2 regions of the Pseudarthrobacter sp. lyk4-40-TYG-27 genome follow, and region 2 is predicted to be linked to the other one. Evidence: predicted binding sites of a transcription regulator. Region 2 holds the regulator's gene; the other holds the start of a gene.
The links. The regulator HrcA, encoded in region 2, represses chaperone genes, less so after heat shock. The targets are predictions, from matches to a motif close to TTNGCACTCGNNNNNNNCGAGTGCNAA.

Region 1: a site for HrcA is predicted at 3,407-3,433, ahead of groL (chaperonin GroEL). Genes of this name have one in related genera too.

Annotation. Positions count from the first base shown of each region.
Region 1 is NZ_JARVSH010000002.1:40,567-49,259, reverse strand. It holds gene QRM96_RS03660 (ABC transporter substrate-binding protein) at 202-1,512, shown strand; gene groL (chaperonin GroEL) at 1,595-3,229, opposite strand; gene QRM96_RS03650 (ABC transporter substrate-binding protein) at 3,519-4,781, opposite strand; gene QRM96_RS03645 (cold-shock protein) at 4,778-4,984, opposite strand; gene QRM96_RS03640 (LytR C-terminal domain-containing protein) at 5,147-5,776, opposite strand; gene QRM96_RS03635 (DUF3263 domain-containing protein) at 5,828-6,157, opposite strand; gene QRM96_RS03630 (uracil-DNA glycosylase) at 6,286-7,062, shown strand; gene QRM96_RS03625 (siderophore-interacting protein) at 7,072-7,911, shown strand; gene QRM96_RS03620 (threonine/serine exporter family protein) at 7,908-8,693, opposite strand, start outside.
Region 2 is NZ_JARVSH010000001.1:257,910-266,602, reverse strand. It holds gene QRM96_RS01265 (GerMN domain-containing protein) at 255-1,175, shown strand; gene QRM96_RS01260 (16S rRNA (uracil(1498)-N(3))-methyltransferase) at 1,162-1,938, opposite strand; gene dnaJ (molecular chaperone DnaJ) at 1,941-3,068, opposite strand; gene hrcA (heat-inducible transcriptional repressor HrcA) at 3,153-4,166, opposite strand; gene QRM96_RS01245 (DUF3097 domain-containing protein) at 4,340-5,191, shown strand; gene QRM96_RS01240 (DUF4870 domain-containing protein) at 5,311-5,721, shown strand; gene hemW (radical SAM family heme chaperone HemW) at 5,838-7,067, opposite strand; gene lepA (translation elongation factor 4) at 7,093-8,693, opposite strand, start outside.

The DNA of each region.
Region 1 (8,693 bases), on a different contig from region 2:
CGCACGAAGTACTGGTCCCGCAAGCGCCGGGTCAGCCGGCCCGAAAGCCATCCCAGAAAACGTTTACCGAAACTCTTGACGCAACCCTTCCGCTCACGAAACAATCACAGAATCACAGCGAGAAAGCGCTTTCCCGCAGAGTCGGGCACCCGCAACGACGTGGGATCGACCCAGCGGCGACAAAATACGGAAGGAACATCAATGACGAGTCCAGTCTTCAGCCGGCGCAGTTTCCAGCTCGGCGCCGCCGCCTTGGCCTTTTCCCTGCTGGCGACAGGCTGCGGAGCTCCCGGCAGTTCCGGGGACAACGGGCAGGTGACCCTGCGGTTCGCATGGTGGGGCAACGAGTACCTGAACGCACAGACCCAGAAGGTCATCGCCGCGTTCGAGGCGTCGCACCCGAATATCAAGATCAAGGCGGAGCCGGGCGAATGGGCCAGCTACTGGGACAAGCTGGCCACGAAGACCGCTGCCAATGATGCACCGGACGTCATCCAGATGGACCAGAAGTACATTGCCGAATACGGCGGGCGCGGGGCGCTTATGGACCTGTCGAAGCAAAGCGGCATCGACACCTCGAAGCTGGACAAGGAGGCCTTGGCCTCCGGCCAGCACGGTGGCGCCCAGTATGGTCTCAGCACCGGCCAGAATGCCTACGTCATCATGGCCAACACCAAGGTGTTCGACGCCGCAGGCATTCCGCTGCCGGACGACAGGACGTGGACGTGGAAAGACTTCACGGACACCGCAGCCAAGATCAGCGCCGCTGGTGGCGGGAAGAGCTACGGCGCCGCCTACGGCAGCAACGAAGCAGACCTGATCATCTGGCTGCGCCAGCACGGACAAGACCTGTACACGGGTGACGGGGGCCTCGGTTTCGAGACGGCGACCGCCGCGTCTTTCTGGGAACGGCTCAAGGACCAGCGCAACTCAAAGGCCAGTCCTCCTGCCACCGTCGCCACCGAGGACGCCGGCGCGGGGCTGGAGGAGAGCCTGTTCGGCACCAACCGGGTGGCCATGGCCTGGTGGTGGACCAACCAGCTGGGGTCCCTGGAGTCCACCACGGGCAGCAGCATCAAGATGCTGCGGGCACCGAGCATCAGTGGCGCATCGGCAAGCAACGGGATGTACTACAAGCCCACCATGTTCTGGTCGGCTTCGTCCCGGTCCAAGCACCCGCAGCAGGCGGCTGAATTCATCGACTACCTCACGAACAGTCCGGAGGCAGGCGGCATCCTGATGACGGACCGCGGCGTGCCCACCAACAGCGCGATCGTCGCGGGCATTACTCCCTCGCTCAAGCCGGCTGACACCACGGTGGTGGGCTTCCTCAAGGACATAGCGCCGGACGTCAAGGGCGCGCCACCGGTCCCGCCGGTGGGTGCGGGCAGCGTCCAGAACGTCATCAAGCGCTACACGGATGAAGTACTGTACGACCGCCTGACCCCGCAGGCAGCCGCGGATGCCTTCAAGAAGGAGGTTGAAGGGATGCTGGCTTCCGCCAGGAAGTAGCCCTCGGAACCATAAAAATGCGGCCCCCTCCAAACGGAGGGGGCCGCATTTCATGTCAGCGGGACAGGTCCCGGCAGTGGGCTTAGAAGCCGCCCATGCCGCCCATGCCGCCCATGTCGTCTCCACCGGCGGGGGCAGAAGCCTTCTCGGGCTTGTCTGCCACCACGGCTTCGGTGGTGAGGAACAGGCCGGCGATGGACGCCGCGTTCTGCAGGGCAGAGCGGGTGACCTTGACCGGATCGTTCACGCCGGCTGCCAGCAGGTCGACGTACTCGCCGGTGGCTGCGTTCAGGCCGTGGCCTGCGGGCAGGCCGCGGACCTTGTCGACAACCACGCCGGGCTCGAGGCCGGCGTTGAAGGCGATCTGCTTCAGCGGGGCGTCAATGGCAACGCGGACGATGTTGGCGCCCGTTGCTTCGTCGCCGGAGAGCTGCAGGTTGGCAAATGCCTTGGCACCGGCCTGGATGAGGGCAACACCGCCACCGGCGACGATGCCTTCTTCAACCGCAGCCTTGGCGTTGCGGACGGCGTCCTCGATGCGGTGCTTGCGTTCCTTGAGCTCAACCTCGGTGGCGGCACCGGCCTTGATGACTGCAACGCCGCCGGCCAGCTTGGCCAGGCGTTCCTGCAGCTTCTCGCGGTCGTAGTCGGAGTCCGAGTTCTCGATCTCGGCGCGGATCTGGGATACGCGGCCGGCGATCTGGTCGGCGTCGCCTGCACCCTCGACGATGGTGGTCTCGTCCTTGGTGACAACAACCTTGCGGGCCTGGCCCAGCAGTTCGAGGCCTGCGGTCTCGAGCTTGAGGCCGACTTCCTCGGAGATGACCTGGCCGCCGGTGAGGACGGCGATGTCTGCCAGCTGTGCCTTGCGGCGGTCGCCGAAGCCCGGGGCCTTGACGGCAACGGACTTGAAGGTGCCACGGATCTTGTTGACGATCAGGGTGGCCAGGGCCTCGCCCTCGATGTCTTCGGCGATGATCAGCAGCGGCTTGTTGGACTGCATGACCTTTTCGAGGACAGCAACCAGTTCCTTGACGTTGGAGATCTTGGAGTTGACGATCAGGATGTACGGATCCTCGAGGACCGTTTCCTGGCGCTCGGCGTCGGTGACGAAGTAGGCGGAGATGTAGCCCTTGTCGAAGCGCATGCCTTCGGTGAGTTCAAGCTCCAGGCCGAAGGTGTTGGACTCCTCGACCGTGATGACGCCTTCCTTGCCGACCTTGTCCAGGGCTTCGGCGATGAGGGCACCAATTTCGTCGTCACCGGCGGAGATGGAGGCGGTGGCCGCGATCTCTTCCTTGGTTTCGATTTCCTTGGCGGAGGCCAGGAGTTCGCGGGTGACAGCTTCAACGGCCTTCTCGATGCCGCGCTTGAGGGACAGCGGGTCGGCACCGGCAGCAACGTTGCGCAGGCCTTCCTTGACCAGCGCCTGGGCCAGCACCGTCGCAGTCGTGGTACCGTCGCCGGCGACGTCGTCCGTCTTCTTGGCAACTTCCTTGACCAGCTCTGCGCCGATCTTCTCGTACGGGTCGTCCAGCTCGATCTCCTTGGCGATGGAAACACCATCGTTGGTGATCGTGGGGGCGCCCCACTTCTTTTCGAGGACGACGTTGCGTCCACGCGGGCCGAGGGTGACCTTAACGGCGTCGGCGAGGGTGTTCAGGCCACGCTCAAGGCCGCGGCGTGCCTCTTCATCAAATGCAATGATCTTGGCCATAACGGCAGTAGTCCTTTCGGGACAGTCGTTAAGAATGAACCTTCGCTGCAGTGCCCGCGACGGACGATCCTTCGACAGCGGCCTCTGTATGCCTCCGCCTGGGGATCTCACTGAAGTGAGGTGTTTCTTTCGCTCTTCGACCGGTGCCTTGCTCGGCCGGCCGGAACCGGGCGTTGCTTAGCAGTCGGTACGTCAGAGTGCTAACTCCATAATTAGCACTCCCCCGGTGAGAGTGCAAGCGAAAACACACCGGAGGGGCTGCTGGCGGCGGTCGCTTCGCCGAGGGCGATCAGCCCTGATGTCCGGCTGTCTCCCGGCCGCTCGGAGTGGGCAGGTTGTCCGGCCCGTATGTAAAGACGGAGAAGGACGCCACGGTGATATCCCCGTTCGCGTCGAAGGCAATGGGGCCCGACTCGCCGTCGTAATTGATGTCGGGGCCGGCAGCCAGGCCGCCCAGGCACGCCTTGTAGGTCACGCACGGCGCAGCGGCCGTTCCGGCGCCTGGTGCCGCTGTTCCGCCCGATACCGGGATCAGGTTGGCGGCGATCGAGCGGCCGGCGTCGTCCTGCGCGCGGGCCGCTGCCAGCGCGGCCAGGGTCACGGCGTCGTAGGTCTCGGCAGCGTAGGAGACGTCCTTCAGCGACGGGTCCACCGCCAGGAGTTTTTGCTGGAAGGCGGCGGAAGGCAGCTGTCCCGGCACCACCGCGCGGGCGCCATCCAAGACCTTGGAACCGAGGCCTGAGCCGTAGCGGGCGAAAGCGCCGTCGCTCAGGATGATGCGTGAACCGCCAACGCCGGTACCGTTCAGCGCGGCCAGTGCGCCTTGGGCGCCCTCACGGGCTATCAGGACGACGGCGTCCGGCTTGGCTTTGGCGATGGAGCTTGCCGCCGCGGCGTCCCCGGTCGTGAAGCCGGCACCGGAAAGGACGGTAAGCCCGGACTGCTTTGCCGCTTCCGTGACGGCGGCCTGCAGGTCCTTGCCGTAGGTGCCTTCCTGGTACAGCACGCTGACGGTGGCAGCCCCGGCGTCCTTGGCGAGTTTGGCCAACACAGGCCCTTGCGCGACGTCGGCCGCCGCGGTGCGGAAGTAGTAGCCGCCGCTGGCCATTCCGGTCAGGCCGGCAGCGGTGTTGGCCGGGGAGATGAGCGGTATGTGCGCGCGGGACAGGACACCTACGGCTGCCTCCGCATGGCTGGAGTCGGTGGGTCCGATGACCACGTCCGCCTTGGCGGCGAGCAGGGCTTTTGCCTGCCCGGCGGTGTCCTGTTCCGGGTGTGCGGGCAGCAGTTCGACGGGGCGGCCCTTGTGTCCCCCGGCTGCGTTGATGTCCTGGACGGCCAGCTTGGCGGCGGCGAGCTGTGGCTGGTTCAGGAAAGCGTTGCCGCCGGTGTTGTCCAGGACCAGGCCCACCCGGAGGACGCCGTCGCCGGATGCCTCGGCGGATTCCACCCGGGCGTTTCCGCCTGTCCCGGAGCAGGCTGTGGCGCCGAGAACGGCTGCCAGGGAAACGGCCAGGGCAGTGCGGACGGCGGGACGGTGCTTCGGGTTCACTCGGCGGGCCGGACGTTTTCCGCCTGCGGGCCCTTGTCGCCCTCGCCGACCTCCAGCTGCACCCGTTGTCCTTCCTCAAGGGCCCGGTAGCCTTCGCCCCGGATCGCAGACCAATGGACAAAGATGTCATCACTGGAGCCGTCAACGGTGATGAAGCCGTAGCCTTTTTCAGCGTTGAACCATTTGACGGTTCCCAGTGCCATGGTGACCAACTCTTTTCCGTTGCGGCCGGGTGGGCCGGTGCTGTTGCGTGCAGCCCCGCGGGCCGTGGCCTGGAATCACTCTAGCCAAAGGCCGCCACGGGCCGCAGGCTGCGGCAGGCCCCGGGCCGGGAACGTTATGCAGGCGTAACTGAGGCCGGCCGGTTACCGGTACCCGGGGCCCAGGACCACCACGAGCGGCACCTGGAACTCGGTGCTGCTGACGACCGTGGGGATGTTCAACAGTGCGGCGAGCTCCTGGGCACTGGCCAGTTGCTGGGGACCGGCGTAGTAGATCACGGAGGATTTCTGCGGTGCGCCGGACCAGTTGCCTACCTGTCCGAGCTTCCAGCCGTCAGCCTGGACTGTTCCGCCAATGCGGCTGGCCAGCCCGGCGGTACCGGCCGCGTTGTAGACGGCCACTGCCTGCGTCCGGTCGACGGCCTGCTGGGTGGCCGACTGCGTCGGCTCCGGGCTGCCGCTTGGGGACGGCCCGGCGGTGGCCGAAGGTTCTGAAGCGGCCGGGGGCGTGGGTGCCTGCGTGGTGGACGGGGTGGATCCGGTACCCGCCAACGCGGTGGATTCCACACTGGCAGAGGCCTCGGTTGCCGTGGCGTTGAACCCCAGCTTGGGGAGGATCAGGAAAGACACCAGCCCGATCGCCAGCGCCGCGACGCCCACGGCGAGGATGGGCCACAGCCGCACCCGGGACGGGGCCGAGGCCGTCCGGTGGACACCTTGTCGCGACGCGGCCTCGGGGACCTTGTCGAATTCATCGCGGGCGTATTTGGTCATGGTGGAAGGACATCCTTGTTGATTGCTGCCAGGGTCCCGGCCTGGGGCGTGCTAAGCGTCGGATCCCAGGCGGCGGGCGGTGCGTGCACGGTGGCGCGACGTACGTAGTCTACGCAATCTCTTGACCAGCATGGGATCGTGGGCCAGGGCATCCTCGCGGTCGATCAGGGCATTGAGGAGCTGGTAGTAATGGGTTGCGGAGAGGTCGAACAGCTCCCGGATGGCCTGTTCCTTGGCCCCCGCGTACTTCCACCACTGCCGCTCCAGCGCCAGCATCTGCTGTTCGCGCTCGGTGAGGGAGGAGTCACGGAGCAGAAAATCCGCCAGCAGGGAATTCCGTGGATCCTGCTCCGGCAGGTGTTCCCGGGCCGGTTCCGCCACGGCACACTCCTTCGCTGGTTACGGTAAATGTCTTACCCCCATGCTAGCGGGCGAATCACAGGAGTGTCATTCGGCCCGCCGTCGACGCACTTTCCCGACCGGCGGGCTCCTGCTGCAAGAATGGACCGATGTTTGAATCGGATGCGTTGTTCGACCTGCAGCAGGACCCGGCGGACGCCACCCGCTTCAGCGACCTGGCCAAGTTGCCCCTGGCGGAGCTCATGGCGCCTGACTGGGCGGCGGCGCTGCAGGGCGTCGACGCGAAGCTGCGGTCGGTGCTGGACTTCCTTGCCGGCGAAGAGGCGGCCGGGCACCAGATCCTGCCGCCGCCGTCGAACGTCCTGCGCGCGTTCCGCCAGCCGCTCGCCGGCGTGAAAGTCCTCATTGTGGGGCAGGACCCCTACCCCACGCCGGGGCACGCCGTCGGCCTTTCCTTCTCCGTGGACGCGCGCACGCGCCCGCTCCCCCGCAGCCTGGCGAACATCTACCGTGAACTCGAATCCGACCTGGGCATTTCCCCGCGCGTCCACGGCGACCTGTCCGCCTGGGCGGATCAGGGAGTCCTGCTCCTGAACCGGGTGCTCACCGTCCGGGCGGGGTCCGCGGGCTCCCACCGGGGCAAGGGCTGGGAGGACATTACGACGGCGGCAGTCACGGCAGTGGCCGGACGTCGGGCCTCGGACGGGTCCAGGACGCCCCTGGTAGCCGTCTTGTGGGGCAAGGAGGCGGAGGGGGTAAGGCCCCTCCTTGCCGGTGCGCCCGTCGTCGCCAGCGCGCACCCCAGTCCGTTATCCGCCTCGCGCGGCTTCTTTGGTTCCCGGCCATTCAGCCGCGTGAACGAGCTGCTGCGGGAACAGGGTGCGCCGGACGTAACCTGGGAGCTCCCGCCGGTGCCCCTGGCTTAGGCTTGCCTGATGAGCACTGTCCCCGCCGCCACCAGCGCTACGAAAAACAACCGCCCCCAGGTCAACCTGACGGTACTGCGCAAAGAGCAGTTGTCCCCGCACATGGTCCGGGTCATCGCAGGTGGGGACGGATTCAGGGACTTCGTCAACAACGCATTCGTGGACCGTTATGTAAAGATCGTGTTCCCACAGCCCGGCGTGGACTATCCCTCCCCCCTGGATCTGTGGACGGTCCGGGAAACCATGCCGCGCGAGCAGTGGCCGTATACCCGCACCTACACGCTCCGCTGGGTGGATCCCGGGGCCAAGGAGCTCGCCATCGACTTCGTGGTCCATGGCGACGAAGGCCTGGCCGGTCCGTGGGCGGCCAACGCCCGGCCCGGCGAGACGCTCACCTTTACCGGCCCGGGCGGTGCGTACAACCCCAATCCCGAGGCTGACTGGTATCTGTTCGCCGGTGATGAGGCCGCCCTGCCGGCCATTGCCGCGTCCATCGAGGCACTTCCTCCCACCGCAGTGGGGCTGGCCTTCCTGGAAGTCGGGGCCGAGGCCGACATCCAGCCCCTGAACGCTCCGGCCGGACTCGAGGTCCGGTGGCTGGTCCGCGGCGAAGTCCCGGCGGGCTCGAGCACGTTGCTGGTGGATGCCGTGGCGGGCGCGGAGTGGCCTGCCGGCACCGTGGATGTCTTTGCCCACGGCGAGCGGGGCTACATGAAGTCCCTGCGCGAGGTCTTCTTCAAGCAGCGTGGCCTGGAGCGGCGCCAGGTGTCATTGTCCGGGTACTGGGCGCAGGGCCGCGTGGAAGACGTGTTCCAGGCAGAGAAGAAGTTGCCGGTAGGGCAAATCTAGCGCCGCCGGGCGCGGCGGCGCTCGTTGCTCGCCAGGCTGCGGGTCAGGGGCCTGGCCAGCACGTCGCCCAGGACGATCCCGCCGGCTGTTCCCAGCACGATGGCGCCGGCGCTGAGCATGCCGCCCGCGCCGTTCAGGATTTCCGATTCCTCGACCGTGAGCACATACATGGACCGGAAGATGGTGAGCCCTGGCAGCAGGATCAGCGCCGCGGGCACAGCCACCACCAGCTGCGGCGCGCCCATCCGCAGTGCCACCACACGTGCCAGGAGGCCGATGACAACGGCCGCCAGCGCCGGGGCGAAGCGGTCCCCGATCCCCAGCAGGCCGCCGCCGAGCAGCACCAGGTAGCCTGCCACGCCTACTCCCGCCGTTGGCAGCAGGAGCTGCCAGGTGGTCTGCTCGGTGATGCCGATGGCCATCACCGCAGCGGCCACGAACAGGATAAGGACCCACAGATCGTAGGCGGGCGGGAAGGTCTGCGTGACGTCGATCCGCTGCAACCCTGTCAGCTCCCCCACCACGAAGGCCACGGCAATGCCGGCCACGATCGCACCGAAGGTCAGCAGGGTTGACAGGAACCGGCCCGCGGCGGTGACCGGGAAGCCGTTGATGGCGTCCTGTACGGACGAGACCAGCCGTCCGGTGGGCAGCAGCAGCAGGATGCCGCCCACCACCACGATCGACGGTGACGCGGTGAGGCCGAACTGCCAGAGCAGCAAGGCAAGGATGGTGACGACGAACGAGCAGCTGACCGTGGTGAAGAAGTCCGGGACCCGCCA
Region 2 (8,693 bases):
GCGGGCACGGCGGGCTGCTGCCCATCACACAGGCGCGGCCGTTTGGTATCAACTTCATATCGGCCTCATATCGTTCCCGTTGCAGTTGGGGCGTGAGGGCCACAGAACCGCTGCTGGGCTGCACCGCTGTGCAATGCTGGAAATCCAGCAACTGCTGGGACTCCAGGCCGTCAGGGGATCGGCCCGCCACGCCACGAAAGGACAAGGGCAGGACAGTGCCGGATACCTCTGTGCCCAAAAGGGCAGGCCGAACGATGGGCCCCTTGCGCCCGGCGGTCCTGGCAGGCGTCCTGGTGCTCGTTCCCATACTGGCAGGCTGCACCGCTGAGGGCGGCCCATCGCCCACCGGCACCCTCGCCTCGGTCCCGGCGTCCGGCGGGACCATGCCGGACGCACCGTCCACCAGCGCTCCGCTGGAGACCACCCAATCCTCCAACAAGGCGCCCGTGTATTGGATCGGCCGCAGCGGCGGCAACATTTTCCTGTACCGCGAATTCCGCGATGTCCCGGAGCAGGACAACCCGGTAACGCGTGCGTTGCGGGCCATGATGTCGGAGAAGCCGCTCGACCCCGATTTCTTCACGCCATGGCAGAATCCGGATAAGTTGGCCACCTCGATTTCAGGCAAAGACGTCATTACGGTGGACGTTTCGGCTGACGCGTTCAACAGCAACCTCGACGCCGACATGGCTGCCCGCGCCATCCAGCAACTGATTTATACGGCCACCGCGGCGGCCGCCAGTTCGGGGCTGATCGACACCAGCCAGCAGGTCCGGGTCCGGATCCTCGTGGACGGGCACACCGACTACGTCGCTTTCGGGAAGGTCCAGCTGGGCGCCCTGATGACCCGTGCTGCCGGCCTGGTGGCGCCGGTCTGGATCATTGATCCGCAGGAAAATACCGAAGTCCCGGCAGGAACCGTGAAGATCACGGGCCGCAGCACGTCGCCGGGAGCCAAGCTCCACTGGCAAATCCTGCAGGTTGCGGACAACGGTGGCGGCAAGACGCCTTTCCTGAGCGGCGAAACGACGGCGGCCGCGGAGCAGGGCCAGGCGGGGGTCTTCACACTGGCCCTTAACCTGCCGGCCGGTGACTATGAACTCCACGTGGCGCAGGCCGGATCCGGTGGAGAACCGGACCGGAACGAGGACACCCGGTCCTTTAGGGTGCGGTAGCCCAGCGTCCCAGGATATCGCTGGCCAGCACGACGGCGGCCGGGCCGGCAGTGGAGGACCGCAGGACGTGGTGCCCCAGCAGGGCCGTCACCGCGCCGTTGTCACAGAGCTTCGTCACCTCGCGGGGACTGATGCCGCCTTCGGGGCCAACAATCAGCAGGATCTCGCGGGGCCCGGTGCCCGCGCTCCCCTGCCATCCTTCCAGGACGGTGCGCAGGGGCCTGACAGCGTCTTCGTGCAAGATCACGGCCAGGTCCGCGGCGGCCACGGCGTTGCAGAGCCCGGACGTTTCAACGGCGTCCCGTACCTCGGGAATCCAGGCGCGGCGGGCCTGCTTGGCGGCAGCGGCAACGGCCGACTGCCACTTGGCATGGGCCTTGGCGGCCCGGTCCCCCTTCCAGCGGACGATGGACCGTTCCGACTGCCAGGGTATGACGGCATCGATGCCCAGTTCCGTTGCCGTCTCAATGGCCAGTTCGTCCCTGTCGCCCTTGGCCAGCGCTTGCGCCAGCACCAGCCGGACCTCGGGCCTGTCTTCGGCCACCACGGTCCCGCACTCCACTTCCAGCGCGGAGGACGATGCTGATGCCACCTTGCCGGTCATGCGGGCGCCGGCGCCGTCCACGATGTCCACGGCCTCCCCCGGCGACAAGCGCTTCACGGTGACTGCGTGCCGGGCTTCAGGGCCTTCCAGGACAAAGACCTGGCCGGGCGCCAGGCCGTCCAGCGAGCCGGGGCTGGCAAAGAATACGGGGTTGCTCACCGCTACAGGTTACCGAGCCGGTCCCGGAGCTTGGCGAACATCCCGCCGCTGGCAGCGAGCTTACCCTCGGTGATCTGTTCCCCACGGAGCTTGGCCAGCTGGCGCAGCAGGTCCTCTTGCGCGGCGTCGAGTTTGGCGGGAGTGTCCACTTGGAGGTGGACCTTCAGGTCTCCGCGCCCGTAGCCCCTCAGGTGGGTGACGCCCAGACCGCGGAGGGTAATGACCTCGCCGGACTGGGTGCCGGGCTTGACGTCGATCTCCTGGCTGCCGTCGAAGGTTTCCAGGCTGACGTCCGTGCCGAGGGCAGCCGCTGTCATGGGGATGTGCAAAGTGGCGTGCAGGTCATCGCCTTCGCGGACATAGGTGGCGTCGTTGTTGACCCGGATCTCCACGTAGAGGTCGCCTGCGGGGCCACCGGCGGGGCCGGCTTCGCCTTGCCCGGAGAGCTGGATGCGGGTTCCGGTGGCAACACCGGCAGGAACCTTGATGGTCAGTGAGCGGCGGCTGCGGATGCGGCCCTGGCCGCTGCATTCGTTGCAGGGATCCTTGATGACCGTGCCGAAGCCTTCGCAGGTGCCGCAGGGGGCCGCCGTCATGACCTGGCCAAGAATGGAGCGGACGGCACGCTGGACCTGGCCGCTGCCGCCGCAGATATCGCAGCGCTCGGGGTGTGTGCCGGGGCGGCAGCACGATCCGTCGCAGGTGGGGCAGACGACGGCGGTGTCCACTTCGAGCTTCTTGTTGACGCCAAAGACGGCGTCGCGGAGGTCGATCCGGACGCTGATGAGCGCGTCCTGGCCCCTGCGCACCCGGGACGCCGGACCGGACGTGCCGCCGGCGCCGAAGAAGGTGTCGAAGATGTCCTGGAACGCGAACCCTTGGCCCGCGTAGCCCGCACCGCCGAAGCCGTTGTCCGTTCCGTTCTCATTGCCGGTGGTGTCGTAGATGCGGCGCTTCTGGGGGTCGGAGAGGACCTCGTAGGCGTGAGTGACTGCCTTGAAGCGTTCCGACGCGTCCGCCCCGGGGTTTACGTCCGGGTGGAGGGTGCGGGCCAGTTTGCGGTAGGCCTTTTTGATCTCTTCGCCCGTAGCTTCGGGGGAGACTCCAAGGACGTCATAGTGGCTGCTCAAAGTTCGTATCTCTTCCTTGTTGTACTGCGTGCCGTTGGGCCCGGTGTCCGGTCCCGTTGCCGGACGTGGTCCGGCAACGGAGGATCAGGGCCCCAAAATCCTGGAAAGGTAGCGGGCCACGGCCCTGACGGCGGCCATGGTGGTGGGGTAGTCCATCCGTGTGGGGCCAAGGATCCCTACCTTCGCGGCGCTGTCAGGGCCGTAGCCTGTGGCCACCACCGATGCCTCCGCGAGGCCGTCGTAAGGGTTCTCCCGTCCGATGCTGACGGCCACGCCGCGGTGGTCCTGTGCCATTTCGCTCAGCAACCGCAGCATCACCACCTGCTCCTCGAGTGCTTCGAGCACCGGGCCGATGCTGAGTGGAAAGTCTACGTTGGACCGGGCCAGGTTGGCCGTTCCGGCCATGACCATCCGGTCTTCCCGGCTGCTCTGGGCCAAAACCTCCAGCCCAAGCGCGAGTGCGTGCGCGGCCTGGCGCTGAGGGTGCGGCGCGGCGGCGACGACGGCGGGCAAGGCCTGGGCGAGGTGGCTCAGCGACGTGCCGCCCAAGGCCCCGAGGAACCGGGTCCGCAACTCCGCCAGCGCCTCGTCACCCAAGTCCTGGCCGACGTCGATCACGCGCTGCTCGACTTTGCCGCTGTTGGCAATCAGCACCACGAGTACTTTGCGCGGTGCCAGCAGCACGAATTCGATGTGGCGGACCAGGGCCCTGCTCAAGTGCGGGTACTGGACCACTGCCACCTGGTTGGTCAGCTGGGACAGGAGGCGGACCGTGCGATCCAGGACGTCGTCGAGGTCGTCCGCTCCTTCCAGGAGTGATTGGATGGCCCGCCGCTCTGCGGCCGACAGGGGCTTGACCGCCGAGATCTGGTCCACGAACAGGCGGTAGCCCTTGTCCGTGGGTATCCGCCCTGCGCTGGTGTGCGGCGCGGTGATCAGGCCCTCATCCTCCAGCGCCGCCATGTCGTTGCGGATCGTGGCGCTGGACACACCGAGATGATGGCGCTCCACCAGCGCTTTTGAGCCGACCGGCTCGCGGGAGTGGACGTAGTCCTCCACGATCGCCCGCAGCACTTCCAGTTTGCGTGGCTCGCTCACTCTCCACCTCCATCCACGGTCCGGGGCGCGTGCCCCGTCCGGTGCCGCCCAGGGGTTAGCACTCGACATGCCTCAGTGCTAACAGTCTATTATGCCTCGGCCCGTTGTTAGCATTGGTACCGCTCCGGGCGAAACTCCGGGGGTGAGGACCTAATGCGAGGCGGATCGAATCCATGGACTACCAGAACTGGGGCCCCCGCGGGATTTCCGCCCCTGCCCGGACCGAACTGCCGGAGGTTCCCGTGGAGCGCGGCATGGTGCTTGAGGAAGTCCAGTCCGGCTGGGTTGGGGCTGTCACCCGGGTGGAGAAGTCCGGCGGAATGCACGTGGTTGCCCTCGAGGACCGGCGCGGAAAGTCGCGGTCCTTCCGGCTGGGCTTCGGCTTCCTCCTGGAGGGACAGCCGATCCGCCTGATGCCGCCGGCGCCCGCCCGCGCTGGGGCCGGTCCCGCCGCAGGGCGGACCGCGTCCGGGTCGGTTCGGGTGGCAGGGCAGCGCGCCCAGGTCGCAAAGGCGAGCCGGATCTGGGTGGAAGGCAAGCATGACGCTGAACTGGTGGAGAAGGTGTGGGGAGACGACCTTCGGGTGGAAGGCATCGTCGTCGAACCCCTGCACGGCATCGACGACCTCACGGCCGCCGTGGCGGACTTCAGGCCGGGACCTGGGCGCCGCCTCGGGGTCCTCGTGGACCACCTGGTGCCCGATTCAAAGGAATCGCGCATCGCCGAGGCTGTGATGGCCTCCCCTGGTGCCGCCGGAAATGTCCTGATCGTCGGCCACCCCTACGTGGATGTGTGGCAGGCCATCCGCCCCGCGGTGCTGGGCATCCAGCAATGGCCGGCGATTCCCCGCGGCCAGGACTGGAAGACCGGCATCCTGAAGGCCTTTGGCTGGCCGCACTCCACCAAGGAAGATATCGGGCTGGGGTGGCAAAAGCTCCTCGGCGCCGTCCGCACGTACGCCGACCTGGAACCGTCGCTGCTGGGGCGGGTTGAGGAAGTGATCGACTTCCTCACCGTGCCCTGAAAGCCGCTCCCGCCCCGCGACCCAGTATTCTGGATACTGCGATGCCTTGCTTTTCACAGCATGTCACCGAGTCCTTATTAGTCGTCAGCACCACTTGCACCCCAGAAGGAAAACAGACTGTGGCAGAAAACGCACGTGATCACAGGGATGGCCAAGGCCGTTCCGAGTACCATGGCGTCCCCGCCAATGCGCTGCCGCTCACGGCCAGCGAAGACCGCCAATGGGCCACGCTGGCCCACTTCGGCGGGATCCTGGGGTGCATTCCGTCCCTGCTGATCTACCTGATCTTCCGGGACCGCGGACCGTTCACCGCGCAGGAGTCGAAGGAAGCGCTGAACTTCAGCCTGACGCCCACCATCGCCGCGGTCCTGGCCAACATCCTGGTGTTCATTCCCTACGTGGGCAACATCTTCGCCGTGATCGCCACGCTGATCTGGGTGGCGCTGACCTGCTTCTCGGTGGCCGCAGGGATCCACGTCAACCGGGGCCAGCCGCACCGCTACCCGTACAACCTGCGCTGGATCAAATAGTCCCCAGCGGCTCCCAGCCCTCGCAAGCTCAGGCCGGGGCCCTCGCCGCTGTGGGCCCACCCAGCGGCTCCCAGCGCAATCAAGCCCCCACAAGCCCCGCCGGGTTCGTGCTGCGGTTAGTCGGGCAGGATCCTACGGACCACGGCGTCCGCCAGGAGCCGGCCCTTCAGGGTGAGGACCAGCCGTCCGTGGAACGCCGCGGCCGGTTCCACCAGTTCGTCCGCGATCAGGGCCGCCACCTCATGGCGGCCCAAGGTGCTGAGCGTCGAGACGTCGAGCCCTGACTGCAGCCGCGCCTCAAGCATCACCCGCTCCAGTCGCCTGGTGTCCGAATCCAGGGTTTCGCGGCCCGCAGCCGGCGAATAGCCCTGCGCGAGCCGGTTGGCGTAGGCCACAGGGTGCTTGACGTTCCACCAGCGCACGCCGCCCACGTGTGAGTGGGCGCCAGGCCCTATCCCCCACCAGTCGTCGCCCCGCCAGTAGGCCAGGTTGTGCCGGCAGGCCTGGTCCGGGGTCCGGGCCCAATTGCTGACCTCGTACCAGCCCAGCCCGGCTTCGGTGATCAGCTGGTCGGCGAGCTCGTACTTGTCGGCGTGGTCGTCGTCGTCGATTCCCGGGACCTCGCCGCGCCGCATCTGTGCGGCGAGCTTGGTGCCTTCCTCGACGATCAGCGCATAGGCGCTGATGTGGTCGGGCTCGTACGACAAGGCTGTTTCAAGGGAGTACCGCCAGTCGGCCAGGGATTCACCGGGCGTACCGTAAATCAGGTCCAGGCTGACGGCAAGTCCCGCCTCCCGGGCCCACCGGACCACCTGCGGAACCCGGCTCGGGGTGTGGGTGCGGTCCAGGACCTTCAAGACGTGCGGGACGGCGGATTGCATGCCGAACGACACCCGGGTGAAACCGGCTTCCTTGAGGATGGCGAGGGATTCGGGCGTGACCGAGTCGGGATTGGCCTCGGTGGTGACTTCCGCGTCCTCTTCGATTCCCCACTGGTCGATGGCGGCACGAAGAATCATGGCGAGGTCGCCGGCCGGCAGGAGCGTAGGCGTGCCGCCGCCGAAGAAAACGGTGCTGAGCTTGCGTGCCGGGACGCCTGAACGCTGCAGTACCCGCGCGGCCAGCCCCACTTCCGAGACGGCCGTGCCCGCATAGGCATCCTGGGAAGCTCCGCCGCCGAGTTCCGTGGCCGTGTACGTGTTGAAGTCGCAGTACCCGCAGCGCACGGCACAGAACGGGATGTGGACGTACAAGCCGAAAGCCCGGGCCGCCGCACCGTCCGCTGCCTGAGCAGGCAGCAGGCCGTCCGACGGCGCCGGGTCGCCAAGGGGAAGAACGCTGGGCATCAGCGGGTCCCCCGCTGCGCGGTGGTCACTTCTTCTTGGCCTTGTCCTTTGAATCGTCAGTGGTGAGGGCGGCGATGAACGCTTCCTGCGGAACTTCCACCGTGCCCACCATCTTCATGCGCTTCTTGCCTTCTTTTTGCTTCTCCAGCAGCTTGCGCTTACGGGAGATGTCGCCGCCGTAGCACTTGGCCAGGACGTCCTTGCGGATCGCGCGGATGCTTTCACGGGCGATGATCCTGGAGCCGATGGCCGCCTGGATGGGCACCTCGAACTGCTGCCGCGGGATGAGTTCGCGCAGCTTGCCGGTCATCATCACGCCGTACGCGTACGCCTTGTCCCTGTGCGTGATGGCACTGAACGCGTCCACCTGTTCGCCCTGGAGCATGATGTCGACCTTGACCAGGTCGGCTGCCTGGTCACCGTCGGCCTTCCAGTCCAGGGACCCGTAGCCGCGGGTCTTGGACTTCAGGATGTCGAAGAAGTCGAACACGATCTCGGCCAGCGGGAGGCGGTACCTGATCTCCACCCGGTCCTCGGACAGGTAGTCCATCCCGCCCAGCACGCCGCGGCGGGCCTGGCAGAGTTCCATGATGGCGCCGACGAACTCGTTGGGGGCCAGGATGGTGGCGGACACCATGGGTTCGCGCACCTCCGCTACCTTGCCTGTGGGGTACTCGCTGGGGTTGGTCACCTGGACCACCTTCTTGTCCTCCAGGGTCACCTCGTACTCAACGTTCGGTGCGGTGGAGATGAGTGCCAGGTTGTATTCGCGTTCCAGGCGTTCGCGGGTGATCTCAAGGTGGAGCAGGCCGAGGAATCCGACACGGAAACCGAAACCAAGGGCTGCGGAGGTTTCCGGTTCGTACACCAGGGCTGCGTCGTTGAGCATGAGTTTCTCAAGGGCGTCGCGGAGTACCGGATAGTCGGCCCCGTCCAGCGGATACAGGCCGGAGAACACCATGGGCTTGGCGTCGGCGTAGCCGGGCAGTGACTTTGCGGCCGGCTTGGCCAGGTTGGTGACGGTGTCGCCCACCTTGGACTGGCGCACGTCCTTAACGCCGGTGATGAGGTAACCCACTTCACCGACGCCGAGGCCCTTTGACGGCGTGGGTTCCGGGGAGCTGACCCCGATTTCCAGCAGCTCGTGCGATGCCCTGGTGGACATCATCTGGATGCGCTCACGGGGGTGGAGCATGCCGTCCACGACGCGGACGTAGGTGACGACGCCACGGTAGGTGTCATAGACGGAATCGAAGATCATGGCACGGGCCGGTGCATCCGGGTCGCCCGTCGGGGCGGGGAGGTCGCGGACAATCTTGTCCAAGAGCGCCTCCACACCGACGCCGGTCTTGCCGGACACGCGCAGGACGTCCTCCGGATCGCCGCCGATGAGGTTGGCGAGTTCGGCTGCGTATTTCTCCGGCTGCGCTGCCGGAAGGTCGATCTTGTTCAGCACCGGGATGATGGTGAGGTTGTTCTCCATGGCCAGGTACAGGTTTGCCAGTGTCTGCGCCTCGATACCCTGCGCTGCGTCCACCAGGAGGATTGCCCCCTCGCAGGCGGCCAGCGATCTGGAGACCTCATAGGTGAAGTCCACGTGGCCGGGCGTATCGATCATGTTCAGTG